Regions from separate parts of the Halomonas sp. ND22Bw genome, predicted to be linked through region 1. Evidence: riboswitches for the same ligand, from Rfam matches in the RefSeq annotation. Region 1 holds a riboswitch; the other holds the start of a gene.
What was found. Region 1 has a riboswitch for thiamine pyrophosphate ahead of thiC (phosphomethylpyrimidine synthase ThiC). Riboswitches for the same ligand answer to the same signal wherever they lie in the genome.
Positions count from the first base shown of each region.

Region 1 (7,317 bases):
CCTGGCGCCGCACCCGCCGCTGGGCCGTCGCCCTGCTGATCGCCGCCACCACCGCCCTGGGCGTGTGGACCATGTTCCGCATCCTCCACGTCGGCGGCCTGACCCCGCTGGAGCTGGCGGTCCTGGCGCTGTTCGCGGTGACCTTCGGCTGGATCGCCGTGGCCTTCTGGAGCGGCCTGATCGGCTTCGTCCTGAGCCTCGCCGGCCGCGACCCGCTGAGCCTGGCCCTGGCCGGCTCGCCCCGGCCGCCCGACGACGCCCGCTCGCGCACCGCCCTGGTGATGCCGATCCACAACGAGGACGTCGAGCGGGTCGCCGCGGGTCTGGAGGCGACCTGCCGGGACCTGCCGCCGATCACCGAGCGCCGGCACATCGAGGCCTTCGTGCTCAGCGACAGCACCGACGAGGCCGTGGTGGCCGAGGAGAAGGCCGTCATGGCGGCGCTGCAGCGGCGGCTGTCCGGCCATTGCCGGCTGCACTACCGCCATCGCGACAGCAACGCCGGCCGCAAGGCCGGCAACCTCGGCGACTTCTGCCAACGCTGGGGGCAGCGCTACGACTTCATGCTGGTGCTCGACGCCGACAGCGTGATGAGCGGCGATACCGTGCATGAGCTGATCGCCCAGATGGAGGCCAATCCGCGCCTCGGGCTGCTGCAGACGGTGCCGATTCCCGTGCGCCAGGACAGCCTCTTCGGGCGCGCCAACCAGTTCGCGGCGGCGGTCTACTCGCCGATGCTGGCCGCCGGGCTGAGCTTCTGGCAGTCCGACGCCGCCAACTACTTCGGCCACAACGCCATCCTGCGCGTGGCGCCCTTCATCCGGCATGCCGGCCTGCCCGAGCTGCCCGGACGCCCACCGCTGGGCGGCGACATCCTCAGCCACGACTTCGTCGAGGCCGCGCTGCTGCGGCGCGCCGGCTGGGAGGTGCGCATGCGCACCGACCTCGGCGGCAGCTTCGAGGAGATGCCGAGCCATATCCTCGACTACGCCAAGCGCGACCGCCGCTGGGTCCAGGGCAACCTGCAGCACCTGCGCCTGCTGGGCGCCGGCGGCCTGCACATGGTCAGCCGGGTGCACTTCCTGTGCGGCGCTCTGGCCTACCTGTCGTCGCTGATCTGGCTGGCGATCCTCGCGGTCAGCACCGCCGATGCCCTGCTGCGCGCCCTGATCGCGCCCAACTTCTTCACCTCCGACGCCCAGCTGTTCCCGGACTGGCCGATCGCCCCACCCAACCTGATCATGCCGCTGCTCGGCGGCACCCTGGCGATGCTGCTGACGCCCAAGCTGCTGGGCGTAGTGCTGGCCCTGTGCCGAGCGCCGTCCCGCTACGGCGGGCGCGGCAGGCTGGTCGCCAGCGCCCTGCTGGAGGCGCTGTTCGCGATGCTGATCGCGCCGCTGATGATGGTCTTCCACAGCCGCTTCGTGATCGAGGTCTTCAGCGGCCTCACCGTGGCCTGGAACCCGCAGTCGCGCGAGGGGCGCGCCCTGCCCTGGCGCGAGGCGCTGCGTCACACCTGGCCGGGCAGCCTGGTCGGCCTCTGCTGGGCGGGCGTGACCTGGTGGGCCACGCCGACCTTCTTCTGGTGGCTGACGCCGGTATGGCTAGGGCTGATGCTAGCCGCGCCGCTGGTGCGCTGGAGCAGCAGCCTGACGATCGGGCATGGCCTGCGCCGGCGCGGCCTGCTGCTGGTGCCCGGCGAGACCGCCCCGCCGGCGGTGCTCGAGGCCGAGCCGGCGCCGCTGGATCTCGAGGCGGCCGGCGATCCCGCCGCACCGCCGGCCGAGCGGCCCTGCGAGATGCCGATCCAGTCCTTCGGCGGCGACTGGGCGCGGACGTCGAGCGCCGAGGCGAGCGCCGTCCAGGGCAAGTGATCGTCGCGGCGTCCGGGATGACGACAGGAGTGATGACAAGGGGGATGAGAGGGGTGTTCGTCGCCCGCCAAGCTGCTAGACTCGGCCCATTCGCTTGACGGGGTGCCGGTGGAACCGGCTGAGATGGCGCAGGTTCACGCTCGACGACGTTCGAGACAGAACCCAGCGCTGGTCCCGTGGAACCTGATCCGGGTGGGTGTGGCACGCGCCGCACGTGAACCGGCGTAGGGAATCAGGCGGCGGGCCGGCGCGCCCTCCTTGTGCCCCGGCTCTCCCTTCCCGCTTCCGCTACGCCCGTGCGCCCCCCCGGCATCCGCTCTCATCGGAATCGGAGGCAAGATGGGCCGTCGCTTCAGTGATCTCACCGCCGCCTGCCAGGCCGACTGGCGCGCCTACACCGAGCACGACTTCGTCCGCGCCCTGGGCGCCGGCACGCTCGAGGCGGACTCCTTCCGCCACTACCTGCAGCAGGACTACCTGTTCCTGATCCACTTCGCCCGCGCCTACGCCCTGGCCGCCTACAAGAGCCGCGACCTGGACGAGCTACGCCAGGCCTTCGACGGCCTGAAGACCATCCTCGACGTCGAGCTGGACCTGCACCGCGGCTTCTGCCGCGACTGGGGCATCGGCGAGGACGACCTGGCGGCGCTGCCCGAGGCCCGCGCCACCCTGGCCTACACCCGCTTCGTGCTCGACGCCGGCAGCCGCGGCGACCTGCTCGACCTGCGCGTGGCGCTGGCCCCCTGCCTGGTGGGCTACGGCGAGATCGCCAACTGGCTTCAGGCCCAGCCGTTCACCGTGCGCGGCGACGCCAACCCCTATGACGCCTGGATCGCCATGTATCAGGGCGACGAGTTCCAGCAGGCGATGCACGCCGAGATCGCCTGGCTGGACGCGCGGCTCAGTGAGGTGACGCCGGCGCGCTTCGACCAGCTGGCGCGACTGTTCCGCGACGCCACCCGGCTGGAGATCGACTTCTGGCAGATGGGCCTGGATCGCGCGGACTGATTTAGCGGCAAGCTGGCCGTTGAGACAGGAATCGCCGGGGAAGGCCTCCGAGGAGGCGCTGTGAATACTTCCCTGTACGCTACCGACGCCATCCCTGGCGTAGGACCTCCTCTTCGGCCTTCCCCGGCTCTGCGGCGAGCCCGGACCAAACAGACAACATGATGCAATAAGGCCCGCCACCACAGCGGGCACACCACGCTTGACGGGGTGCCGTTGAAGACGGCTGAGATCATGCGGCGCGAGGCGCCCAAGCATGGATCCCGTTGAACCTGAACTGGCTAGGACCAGCGTAGGGATCAAGCGACACGCGGCGGCGCCTCGGCGCCGGCCGCCCCTGTCCTCCCCGACGGTCCTCCCTGACGAACCATTCAAGCCAAGGGAGCACGACCATGAGCAAGACCGCCCATTTCCTCAACGAGAGCGCCCGCGTCGACGACGCCGCCGTGGCCCCGCTGCCGGGCTCGCGCAAGGTCTTCGTCGAGGGCTCACGACCCGATATCCGCGTGCCCTTCCGCGAGATCGGCCTGTCGCCGACCAAGACCTCCGGCGCAGATGAAGAAAACCCGCCACTGCTGGTCTACGACACTTCCGGCCCCTACACCGACCCCGAGGCCAACATCGACCTGCGCCGCGGCCTGCCCGAGCTGCGCCGCGCCTGGATCGAGGCCCGCGACGACACCGAGTTCCTCGACGGCCCGACCTCGGAGTACGGCCGGCGCCGCGCCAACGACCCGATGCTCGCCCCGCTGCGCTTCGAGCTGACCCGCACGCCCCGCCGGGCCAAGGCAGGGAAGAACGTCACCCAGCTGCACTATGCGCGCCAGGGCATCATCACCCCCGAGATGGAATTCATCGCCATTCGGGAAAACCAGAAGCGTCAGACGATGGGCAGCGAGGAGGTCGAGCGCCTCCTCGGCCACCAGCATCCGGGCGAGGCCTTCGGCGCCCGCCTGCCCGAGGAGATCACGCCTGAGTTCGTGCGCGACGAGGTGGCCGCGGGTCGCGCCATCATCCCCAACAACATCAACCACCCGGAATCCGAGCCGATGATCATCGGCCGCAACTTCCTGGTGAAGATCAACGGCAACCTCGGCAACTCGGCGGTCACCTCGTCCATCGAGGACGAGGTCGACAAGATGACCTGGGGCATCCGCTGGGGCGCCGACACCATCATGGACCTGTCCACCGGGGAGAACATCCACGAGACCCGCGAGTGGATCATCCGCAACGCCCCGGTGCCGATCGGCACCGTGCCGATCTACCAGGCGCTGGAGAAGGTCAACGGCGTGGCCGAGGACCTGACCTGGGAGGTGTTCCGCGACACCCTGATCGAGCAGGCCGAGCAAGGCGTCGACTACTTCACCATCCACGCCGGCGTGCTGCTGCGCTACGTGCCGCTCACCGCCAGACGCACCACCGGCATCGTCTCCCGCGGCGGCTCGATCATGGCCAAGTGGTGCCTCTACCACCACCGCGAAAGCTTTCTCTACGAGCACTTCGAGGAGATCTGCGAGATCTGCAAGCGCTACGACGTCGCCTTCTCGCTGGGCGACGGCCTGCGCCCGGGTTCGGTGGCCGACGCCAACGACGAGGCCCAGTTCGCCGAGCTCGAGACACTCGGCGAGCTGACCCGCATCGCCTGGGAGCACGACGTCCAGGTGATGATCGAGGGCCCCGGCCACGTGCCCATGCACCTGATCAAGGAGAACATGGACAAGCAGCTCCGCGAGTGCGACGAGGCGCCCTTCTACACCCTCGGGCCGCTGACCACCGATATCGCGCCGGGCTACGACCACATCACCTCCGGCATCGGGGCGGCGATGATCGGCTGGTACGGCTGCGCCATGCTCTGCTACGTGACGCCCAAGGAGCACCTGGGCCTGCCCAACAAGGACGACGTCAAGACCGGCATCATCACCTACAAGATCGCCGCGCATGCTGCTGATCTCGCGAAGGGTCACCCGGCCGCCCAGCGCCGTGACAATGCCCTGTCGAAGGCGCGCTTCGAGTTCCGCTGGGAGGACCAGTTCAACCTGGGCCTCGACCCGGACACCGCCCGGGAATACCACGACGAGACCCTGCCCAAGGACTCGGCCAAGGTGGCGCACTTCTGCTCCATGTGCGGGCCCAAGTTCTGCTCGATGAAGATCAGCCAGGAGGTCCGCGACTACGCCAAGGACAAGGGCCTCGACGGCGACCAGGACGCTGTGATGAAGGGCATGGAGGAGCAGGCCGAGAAGTTCCGCCAAGAGGGCGCCGAGCTGTACAAGGAGGTCTGACCTCGCGCCTGGATGCAGAACGCCGCGCCGGCAATCAGCCGGCGCGGCGTTCTTGTAGGCCGCCAGTCTGGTTCAGCTTGCCGCGGGCGAGGCGGCAACCGCCACGTCGTCTTGCGTCGAGTCACGATCGCCCGGCGCGAAGCGCAGCAGCCGCAGGGCGTTGAGCGTGACCAGCACGGTGGCGCCGGTGTCGGCCAGGATCGCCAGCCACAGCCCGGTGATGCCGAGCACGGTGGTGACCAGGAACAGCCCCTTCAGCCCCAGGGCGATGGCGATGTTCTGGCGGATGTTGGCCATGGTCGCCCGCGCCAGCCGGATCAGTGCCGCCGCGTCGCCCACCCGGTTGCGCAGCAGCGCGCCGTCGGCGGTCTCCAGCGCCACGTCGGTGCCCGAGCCCATGGCCACGCCCACCTGGGCGCTGGCCAGCGCCGGAGCGTCGTTGATGCCGTCACCGATCATCATCGTCCGCTCATGGCCGGCGAGCTCACGGATCGCCTCGACCTTGCCCTCCGGCATAAGCCCGGCGCGACGCTCGATCCCGAGGCGCCCGGCGATGGCCGCGGCGGTGCGATCGTTGTCGCCGGTCAGCATCACCGAGCGCACGCCCAGCGCCGACAGCGCCTGCACGCCGGCCTCGGCATCGGGCCGCGGCTCGTCGCGCAGAGCGATGGCCCCCAGCGCCACGCCGTCCTCGACCGCCACGATCACCGTCTTGCCCTCGGCCTCGAGGGCCTCGAGTCGCTCAGCCATGCCCTCGGCCAGCGTGCCGCGTTCGGCCGCGTGGCGCGGCGCGCCGACGAAGGCCCGACGGCCCTCGATCAGCGCCTCGACGCCCTGGCCGGGCACCGCCCGCGCCTCGGTGACGATCGAGGGCCCGACGCCGAGCGAGGCCGCGTGCTCGAGCACCGCCCGCGCCAGCGGATGGCTGGCGTCTCGCTCGAGGCTCGCCGCCAGGGCGAGCACGTCTTGCGCGGCGACGTCGACGCCTGCCGGCACCACGTCGGTCACTCGCGGCCGTCCCTCGGTCAGGGTGCCGGTCTTGTCGAAGGCCACCGCCTCGGTGCGGGCCGCGGCTTCCATCACCGCGCCGCCCTTGAGCAACAGCCCGTGCCGGGCGCCGCTGGACAGCGACGAGGCGATCGACGCCGGCACCGAGATCACCAGCGCGCAGGGGCATCCGATCAGCAGCAGCGCCAGGGCGCGATAGGTCCACTCGCCCCAGTCGCCGCCCAACGCCAGCGGCGGCACCACGGCCACCAGCACCGCCAGGCCGACCACCGCCGGCATATAGACACGGCTGAAGCGGTCGATGAAGCGCTCGGTGGGCGCCCGCGCCTCCTGAGCCTCTTCCACCAGCCGGATGATGCGCGCGATGGTGTTGTCCTGCTGCGGCCGGGACACCCGCAGCCGCAGCACCGCATCGTGATTGATCGAGCCGGCGAAGACCTCGTCACCCTCGCCTCGAGCCCGCGGCACCGACTCGCCGGTCACCGGCGACTCGTCGATCGACGAGCGGCCTTCGAGAATGGTGGCATCGGCGGGGATCCGGTCACCCGGCCGCACCACCACCACCTGTCCGACCGCCAGCCGAGACGCCTCCACGGTGTGGATCTCGCCGTCGGCGGCCTCGCGCCTCGCTTCCCTGGGCACCAGGTCGGACAGCGCACGGATGCCCGAGCGGGCCCGGTCGGTGGCCACGCTCTCGAGGATCTCGCCGATCGCGAACAGCAGCACCACCATGGCCGCCTCCTCGGCGGCGCCGATGATCAGCGCGCCACCGGCGGCGAGGGTCATCAGCATCTCGATGGTGAACGGCATGCCGAGCCGCGCCGCACTCACCGCACGGCGAGCGACCGGCGCCAGTCCGATCAGGCAGGCCGCCAGGAAAGCCCAGTGGGCCACCTCCGTTCCGACGGTGAAGCGCAGCAGCGTGGCCACGCCGAGCGCCGCCCCGGTGGCCAGCACCTGGCGCCCCTTGGCGGTGGCATGCCAGCGCCGGGGCGAGGCGTCATCACCCCGACGGAAATGATCGGCATGATCGCGACCGGCACAGCAGCCGGCGCCCGAAGGCGCCTCGGCATCGTCCTGCGCCGACTGTCGCCGAACGCCATAGCCCAGCCGTTCGACCAGCGACTCCACGTCCTCGGGCGCCGTGC
Region 1 covers NZ_PXWD01000005.1:173,340-180,656, forward strand. The annotation lists gene mdoH (glucans biosynthesis glucosyltransferase MdoH) at 1-1,874, shown strand, start outside; TPP riboswitch at 1,963-2,123, shown strand; gene tenA (thiaminase II) at 2,214-2,882, shown strand; TPP riboswitch at 3,076-3,195, shown strand; gene thiC (phosphomethylpyrimidine synthase ThiC) at 3,272-5,161, shown strand; gene CVH10_RS09005 (heavy metal translocating P-type ATPase) at 5,234-7,317, opposite strand, start outside.

Region 2 (7,317 bases), on a different contig from region 1:
AAAGTGGAAATGGCGCCTCGGGCCGCGTTTCGCCCTGTACAGGGCAGGCCCCTGGGTCATAATGCACTCATAAAGCGCGTCATTCTTCAGGGGAACACCGATGCTGCCGACTCCGATTTCCGGCTGGCGAGTGAGTCTGCTCGCCGCCCTCGTCATGGCCAGCGTGCTGCTGGCACCGCTCGCCCAGGCCGAGAATCCCCGCTATGCGGGCATCGTCATCGACGCCGACTCCCACGAGATCCTCTACGCCGAGAACGCCGATGCGCCGCGCTATCCGGCCTCGTTGACCAAGATGATGACCCTCTACATGCTGTTCGAGGCCATCGAGGGGCGCAGCATGAGCCTGGGGCAGCCGCTGCCGGTGTCGCGGGCGGCGGCGGCCATGCCGGCCACCAAGCTATACCTCAAGCCGGGCGACAGCATCCCGGTGGAGACCGCCATCGAGTCGCTGGTGGTGCGCTCGGCCAACGACGTGGCGGTGGTCGTCGCCGAGGCGCTGGGCGGCAGCGAGCGCCACTTCGCGCGGATGATGACCGAGCGCGCCCGCGAGCTCGGCATGCGCCACACCACCTTCCGCAACGCCTCCGGCCTGCCGGACGATGCCCAGGTCACCACCGCCCGCGACATGGCGGTGCTGGCCCGTCGGCTGATGCTCGATTTCCCCCAGTACTACCACTACTTCTCGCTGCAGGACTTCACCTGGCGCGGCAACACCTACCGCGGCCACAATCGCCTGCTGGCCAACTACCCGGGCGCCGACGGCCTCAAGACCGGCTTCATCCGCGCCTCCGGCTTCAACGTCGCCACCTCGGCGGTACACGACGGCCGGCGCATGCTCTCGGTGGTGATGGGCGGTTTCACCGCCGCCTCCCGCGACGAACACATGGCCGACCTGCTGAATCGCGGCTTCGCCCGTGCCGCCCTGGCCGACGGTCACGGCTGGCTGGCCCGCACCGAGATCGCCGACGAGCGGCTGATGCCGCTGCCGGGCCGCACGCTGCCGCCGGCCGGACAGATGCTGGCGAGCCTCGACAGCGCGGCGCCGGCACCGGCCGCGACGGTATCCGCCCGGGCGCCCGAGCCGGCCTCGACGCCGGCGGCCAGCGAGCCGAGCCGCGCCGCCGCGCCGGGGCCGGTGGTGCAGGAGGTCGCCGCCCCCTCGCCGGACGAGGCGATCGTGGCCTCGGCGCCGAGCGCCGACGCGGCCGTCGGCGGTGCGGCGGAGGCGGATCCGCTGACCGCGCTGATCGACCGCGACGAGCGGACCGGCGGCTGGGGCGTGCAGGTCGGCGCCTTCAGCGACGCCGATCACGCTCGTCGCCTGGCCGACCGCGCCGCGGCCCGCCTGGCCGCGGAGCTGGATGACGCCCGGGTCGACGTGCCCTGGGTGGCGCAAGCCGGCGTCTACCGGGCGCGGCTGGTCGATCTGGGCGAGCGCCAGGCCCGCAGCGCCTGCCAGCGTCTCCAGTCCCAGGGCATGGACTGCATGGTGGTCCAGGCCTCGCTCTGACCCTCGGTTCCGGCCCCTCTCACCGCCCCGACGGTCAGGCCGTCGGGGCGGTGTCGTTTCCCCTCCCTCGACGCGCGCACGGAGGCGCTGCATGGCTCCCTCTCTGAAAGGCATCCTGTTCATGTGCGGCGGCGTGCTGTGCCTGGCCCTGGGCGATGCCCTCACCAAGTGGCTGGGCGCGGTGCATTCGCCGCTGCAGATCATCTTCTTCCGCACCCTGGTGTCGCTGCCGCTGATCGTGCTGATCGCGCGCTTCAGCGGCGGCCTGCGCACCCTCGGCACGCGGCGTCCGGGCGTGCACCTGCTGCGCGGCCTGATCTTCACCGCCACCATGATCACCTTCATGTGGGGGCTGGTGCTGCTGCCGCTGGCCACCGCCACGGCGATCGCCTTCGCCGCGCCGCTGTTCGTGACGCTGCTGTCGGTGCCCTTGCTCGGCGAGCGGGTCGACCGTCCGACCTGGCTGGCCACGCTGCTCGGCTTCGTCGGGGTGCTGGTGGTGGTGCGGCCCGGGGCGGCCGGTTTCCAGCCCGCCATGCTGGTGGTGGTCGCCGCGGCGCTGTTCTATGCCCTGACCATGATCACGGCGCGCCGCTACGGCGAGGGCGAGCAGCTGTGGGCCATGGTCTTCTATACCACCCTGGTGCCCTGCCTGGCGGCCTCCCTGACCCTGCCCTGGGTGTGGCAGACGCCGGCGCCGCTGCACTGGCTGGGCTTCCTGGCCGCCGGGGTGCTCGGCGTCGGCGCCATGGTGGGGATCACCCAGGCCTTTCGCTACGCCCCGGCGGCCATCGCCGCGCCCTTCGACTACACGGCGCTGCTGTGGGCGACCCTGCTGGGCTGGGGCTTCTGGGGCGAGATGCCGGATCCCTGGGTGTTCGCCGGCGGCAGCCTGATCATCGCCAGCGGCCTGGCCATCGCCTATCAGGAGCGGCGCGTCGCGCTGAACCGGCGGCCTTCCCTGTGACGCAGGTCGCATCGGCGACCCGGCGGCCCCGCGCTCTTTCGCGCGGGGCCGCCTGCGTTCGGGGATGGCCGTCCAGGCGTCAGCGGTGGAAGGGCGGGAAGGCGCGGGCGGCGGCCTCCGGGTCCGGGGTGCCACAGATCGCCGAGACCACCGCCAGGCCATCGGCGCCGGCATGGCGTACCGCCTCGACGTGCTCGACCTTGAGCCCGCCGATCGCCACCGTGGGCAGCGGGCTGGCGGCGGCCAGCGCGGCGAGGCCTCCGAAGCCCAGCGGCGCGGCATGGTCCTGCTTGGTGGCCGTGGCGAACACCGGGCCGAGGCCCAGGTAGTCGAGGCGCCCGGCGTCCAGCCGTGCCAGCTGTTCGTGGGTCTGCACCGAGAGGCCGAGGATGGCGTCCGGGCCCAGCGCGGCACGGGCATCGGCGACCTCGCCGTCGTCCTGGCCGATGTGCAGGCCGTCGGCCCGACTGGCCAGCGCGACCTCGAGGCGGTCGTTGATGATCAACGGCACGCCGCTGCCGGCCAGGGCGGCCTTCAGGCGCCGGGCCAGCGGGATCAGCTCGGCGTCGGCGGCGTGCTTGTCGCGCAGCTGGACGAGGCTGACGCCGCCGCGTACCGCGTCCCGCACGGTCTGCTCCACGCCGTGGTCGGCGCACAGCTCGGGGTCGGTGACCAGGTAGAGGGACAGATCAAGGCGCATCGGTGAGCTCCAGGTGGATACGGTCGGCCAGCGGCGTGGCGAGGGTGTCGGGGGCGAGGCCGTAGAGGGCGTCGAGGAAGGCCACGGCGAAGCTGCCGGGGCCGGCGGCGGTCTCGGCGGCGAGCTCCCCGGCCGCGGCGTAGGCGGTCAGCGCCGCCACGGTGGCCGCGAACGGGTCCTCGGCGCCGGCCAGGAAGGCGCCGACCACGCCGGTCAGGGCGCAGCCCATGGTGGTGACGCGAGGCATCAGCGCATGGCCGCCGGAGACCCGCGCCAGGCGTCGGCCGTCGGTGACCAGGTCGACCTCGCCGGTGACCGCCACCACGGTGGCATGCTCGCGGGCCAGCGCCACGGCGGCGCGCTCGGCGCTGTCGGCGCTGTCGGTGCTGTCCACGCCGCGCCCGCCGCCGCCCTGTCGGGCCAGCGCCAAGATCTCCGAGGCGTTGCCGCGGATCGCGGTCGGCCCCAGCGCCAGCAGCCGGGCGCCGGCCTGGCGACGAAAGCGGGTGGCGCCCACCGCCACCGGGTCGAGCACCCAGGGCGTGCCGGCGTCATTGGCGGCGCGGGCGGCGGCGTCCATGGCGTCGAGCCAGTGGGGCGAGAGGGTGCCGATGTTCAGCGTCAGGGCGGTGGCCAGGCCGGCGAACTCGGCGGCTTCCTCGCGGGCGTGGACCATGGCGGGCGAGGCGCCCAGCGCCAGCAGCGCGTTGGCCATGAAGTTCATCGCCACGTGGTTGGTGATGTTGTGAACCAGCGGGGTGGTGCGGCGCACGCGCGCCAGATGCGGCGCGGGATCGAGGGAATGCATCGGGCCTCCTGGCGACGGGAGGCGCGGCCGCGCAGGGAGCCGGCACGACTCCCTCCGCCGGCATTATCCGGGTCAGGTGGTGAGGGTGCCTCTCAGCCGCGGCGGATCATCGCCCCGGCGCCCCTGTCGTCGGGCCTCACTATCCCTCTTCGCCCGGAGCATGTAAAGCCGGCGGGCGTCGCCTCAGGCGGCCAGCTGGAGCACGGCCAGGGTCAGCAGGCTGGCCTGGGAGACGGTCTGGAGATCGGCGGTCATGCCGTTGCCTTCCTCCTCGGGTTCGAGGCGCAGCGCCGCGTTCAGGGGGCGAAGCAGCAAGGCGGCGCCGGCGGCCAGGGCGACCAGCGCCAGTGGCAGGCTGCCCACGCCCCAGGGGCTGATCAGCCATTCGACGACGAGCAGCAGCACGCCGCCCAGGGCCAGCCACAGGGGGCGGCGCAGGGCGGCGTCGAGAGAGGTCGGGGGCATGGCGTGCATGTCGATGTCTCCTTTCCGGTTGTCGTTGGGCGATCCAGCCCACCACCGTAACGGCGTTGGCTTAAAGTCGGCTTACACCAACGCTAAGGGAGCGACATGACGATGCCGTGTCAGGCGCGGGGCAGCCGCACGCTCACGCGCAGCCCGCCACCGGGGGCGTCGCCCAGCGTCAGGCGGCCGCCGTGGCGCTGTACCAGACGGTCGACGATGGACAGCCCGAGGCCGGCCCCGGCCCCCGCACCGCCGCGGTGGAAGCGCGCCAGCGCCTGCTGGCGGCCGTCCTCGGGGATGCCGGGCCCGCTGTCGTCCACCCGCAGCACCAGCGCTCGCTCTTCCGCCGTCAGTGCCACGTCGATGCGGCTGCCGGCGGGGGAGTGACGGATGGCGTTGCCGACCAGGTTCTTGATCAGGGTGGTGACGGCGCCGGGCTCGGTGGTCAGCGCCCAGTCGGCCCCCTCGTCGGCCTCCAGGTGCAGGCTCTGGTCGTGGTCGGTGGCCAGCGGCATCAGCTCGGCCAGCGACTCGCGCACCTCGTGCAGCAGGTCGATGCGCTGATCCGGGGCGCCTTCCTGCTCCGGGTCCAGGCGTGCCAGGGTCAGCAGCTGGCCGACCAGCCGGGTGGCGCGGGCCAGGCCGTCGCGCAACAGGGTCAGCGCCTCGCGCCGATCCGCCGGATCCTCGGTGGCCAGGGCGTTCTGGGCGTGCAGGTCGAGCACCGTCAGCGGGGTGCGCAGCTCGTGGGCGGCATCGGCGATGAAGCGTTTCTCGCGGGCCCGCAGGGTGCGGATCCGCGCCAGCAGGCCGTTGAGGGCGCCGACGATGGTGGCCAGCTCGCGGGGCAGTGGGTCGTCGGGCAGCGGGTTCAGGCGCTGGGGGTCGCGGGCTTCGATCTGGGCGGCCAGCCGTGACAGCGGCCGCAGCCCCCAGCCGATCGCCCACCACAGCAGCACCGCCAGTGCCGGCAGGCCCACGAGGTCCGGTACCAGGGTGCGCAGGGCGATGCCCCGGACCAGCTCGCCGCGCACGTCGCCGCGCTCGCCGACCAGCACCCGCAGGTCGTCGTCGCCGAGGACGAAGACGCGCCACTCGCGTCCGTCCAGGGTCGCGTCGCCGTAGCCGGCACGACGCTCGGTGAACGGCGCGGTCGGCGCGCCGGCGGAGCGCAGCAGCAGCAGCTCGTCGCGCCAGACCTGGAAGGCCACCTCGCCTTCGTAGCGGTGGCCGCCGTCGGTGCCCGGCGTGTTGCGGCGCAGGGCGTCGTCGAGGCTCGCCAGCAGCGCCTCGCGCCGGGCCTCGGGCAGCGGCGTGCGCACCAGGCCTTCCATCAGCCGGGCCTGCTGGGCCAGGCGGGCGTCGAATAGCGCCGCCACTTCGCGGGCGGCGTCGCGATAGCTGGTCACGCCGATCGCCAGCATGCACAGCGCGACCACCAGCAGCGCGATGCCCAGGGTGCGGCGGCGGATGGAGCTCATGGGATCCTGTTCCCGGGGGCCTCGTCCGCCGGGGCCTTGTCCATGATGTAGCCGATGCCGCGCAGGGTGCGGATCAGCTCCGGGGCCAGCTTCCTGCGCAGGTGGTGAACGTGGACCTCGATGGCGTTGCTCTCCACGTCCTCGTCCCAGCCGTAGAGCAGGCGGGCCAGGGTGTCGCGGGTGAAGGCGTGGCCGGGGTGGCTGAGGAATTCCTGCAGCAGGGTGAACTCGCGGCGCGACAGCGTGACCGGCTGGCCCTGGTAGGTGACGCGGCGGTTCTCCGGGTCGAGCACCACGCCGCGGTGGCGCAGCTCGCTGCTGACCAGGCCCTGGCTGCGGCGCAGCAGGGCGCGCAGCCGTGCCTTGAGCTCGTCGACCTCGAAGGGTTTGGTCAGGTAGTCGTCGGCCCCGGCATCCAGGCCCTGGATGCGCTGCTCGATGCCGTCGCGGGCGGTCAGCACCAGCACCGGCACGCGATGGCCGCCGCGGCGCAGCCGCGTGAGCAGGTCGATGCCGTCGAGCCGGGGCAGGCCCAGGTCGAGGATGACGGCATCGAAGGGCTCCTCGTCGCGCAGGGCGTTGAGGGCCTCGATGCCGTCGCCGAGGATGTCGACGGTGTAGTGCTCGGGTTTCAGCGCCAGGCGAATGCCCGACGCCAGGCTGGGATCGTCTTCCACCAGCAGTATGCGCATGGGCCTTCCTTGTCGGTGCTCCGGTCATGCCGATACTCGCCTCGGAGGCCGCGCCTGTCGACCCTGGCGGCTCAGGGTGGCGGGGCGATGAAGCGGCGGATGGTGGGCAGCTGGCGGCGCAGGGCGCGATCGATCAGCCCCGGCCACAGGGCGTTGAGCCGCGCGAAGATCGGTTCGGCGCGGCCCAGGCGGGTCTCCTTGCGACCGCGTTCGATGGCGCGGCGGATCTGGACGGCCACCGTCTCCGGATCGTCCATGGCGTTGCCCAGCGCCCGGTTCATCTCCTCCATGGCCGGGGCGTTCATGGCGGTGCGGGTGGCCCTCGGGGCGATGTAGTGCACCGCGATCGGCGAATCCGCGAGCTCCCGGCGCAGCGCCTGGGTGAAGCCGTAGAGCGCGAACTTGGTGGCGCAGTAGGTGGCCTGGCCGGGGTAGCCGATATGGCCGAAGGCCGAGCCCAGGTTGACCACCAGGCCCTGTTCGGCGCGGCACAGCGGCGGCAGCATGGCGCGGGTCAGCTGCAGGGTCGCGGTCAGGTTGATCGCCACCAGGCGCTCGATGGCCTCGTCGTCGCTGTCCTGGAACAGCTCGGCGCGGTTGGCGCCGGCGGCGTTGATCAGCATGGTGCATTCCAGCCGCTCGGCGACGGCCACCAGCCGGGCGCGATCCTCGGCGCGGGTGAGGTCGGCGGGCT
Region 2 covers NZ_PXWD01000003.1:24,056-31,372, reverse strand. The annotation lists gene CVH10_RS05265 (HD domain-containing phosphohydrolase) at 1-62, shown strand, start outside; gene CVH10_RS05260 (serine hydrolase) at 101-1,510, shown strand; gene CVH10_RS05255 (DMT family transporter) at 1,602-2,477, shown strand; gene thiE (thiamine phosphate synthase) at 2,557-3,177, opposite strand; gene thiM (hydroxyethylthiazole kinase) at 3,167-3,985, opposite strand; TPP riboswitch at 4,018-4,120, opposite strand; gene CVH10_RS05240 (hypothetical protein) at 4,169-4,459, opposite strand; gene CVH10_RS05235 (ATP-binding protein) at 4,570-5,931, opposite strand; gene CVH10_RS05230 (response regulator transcription factor) at 5,928-6,623, opposite strand; gene CVH10_RS05225 (SDR family oxidoreductase) at 6,695-7,317, opposite strand, start outside.
Region 2: linked by a shared signal. The riboswitch ahead of thiM (hydroxyethylthiazole kinase) and the one ahead of thiC (phosphomethylpyrimidine synthase ThiC) in region 1 are both predicted to bind thiamine pyrophosphate.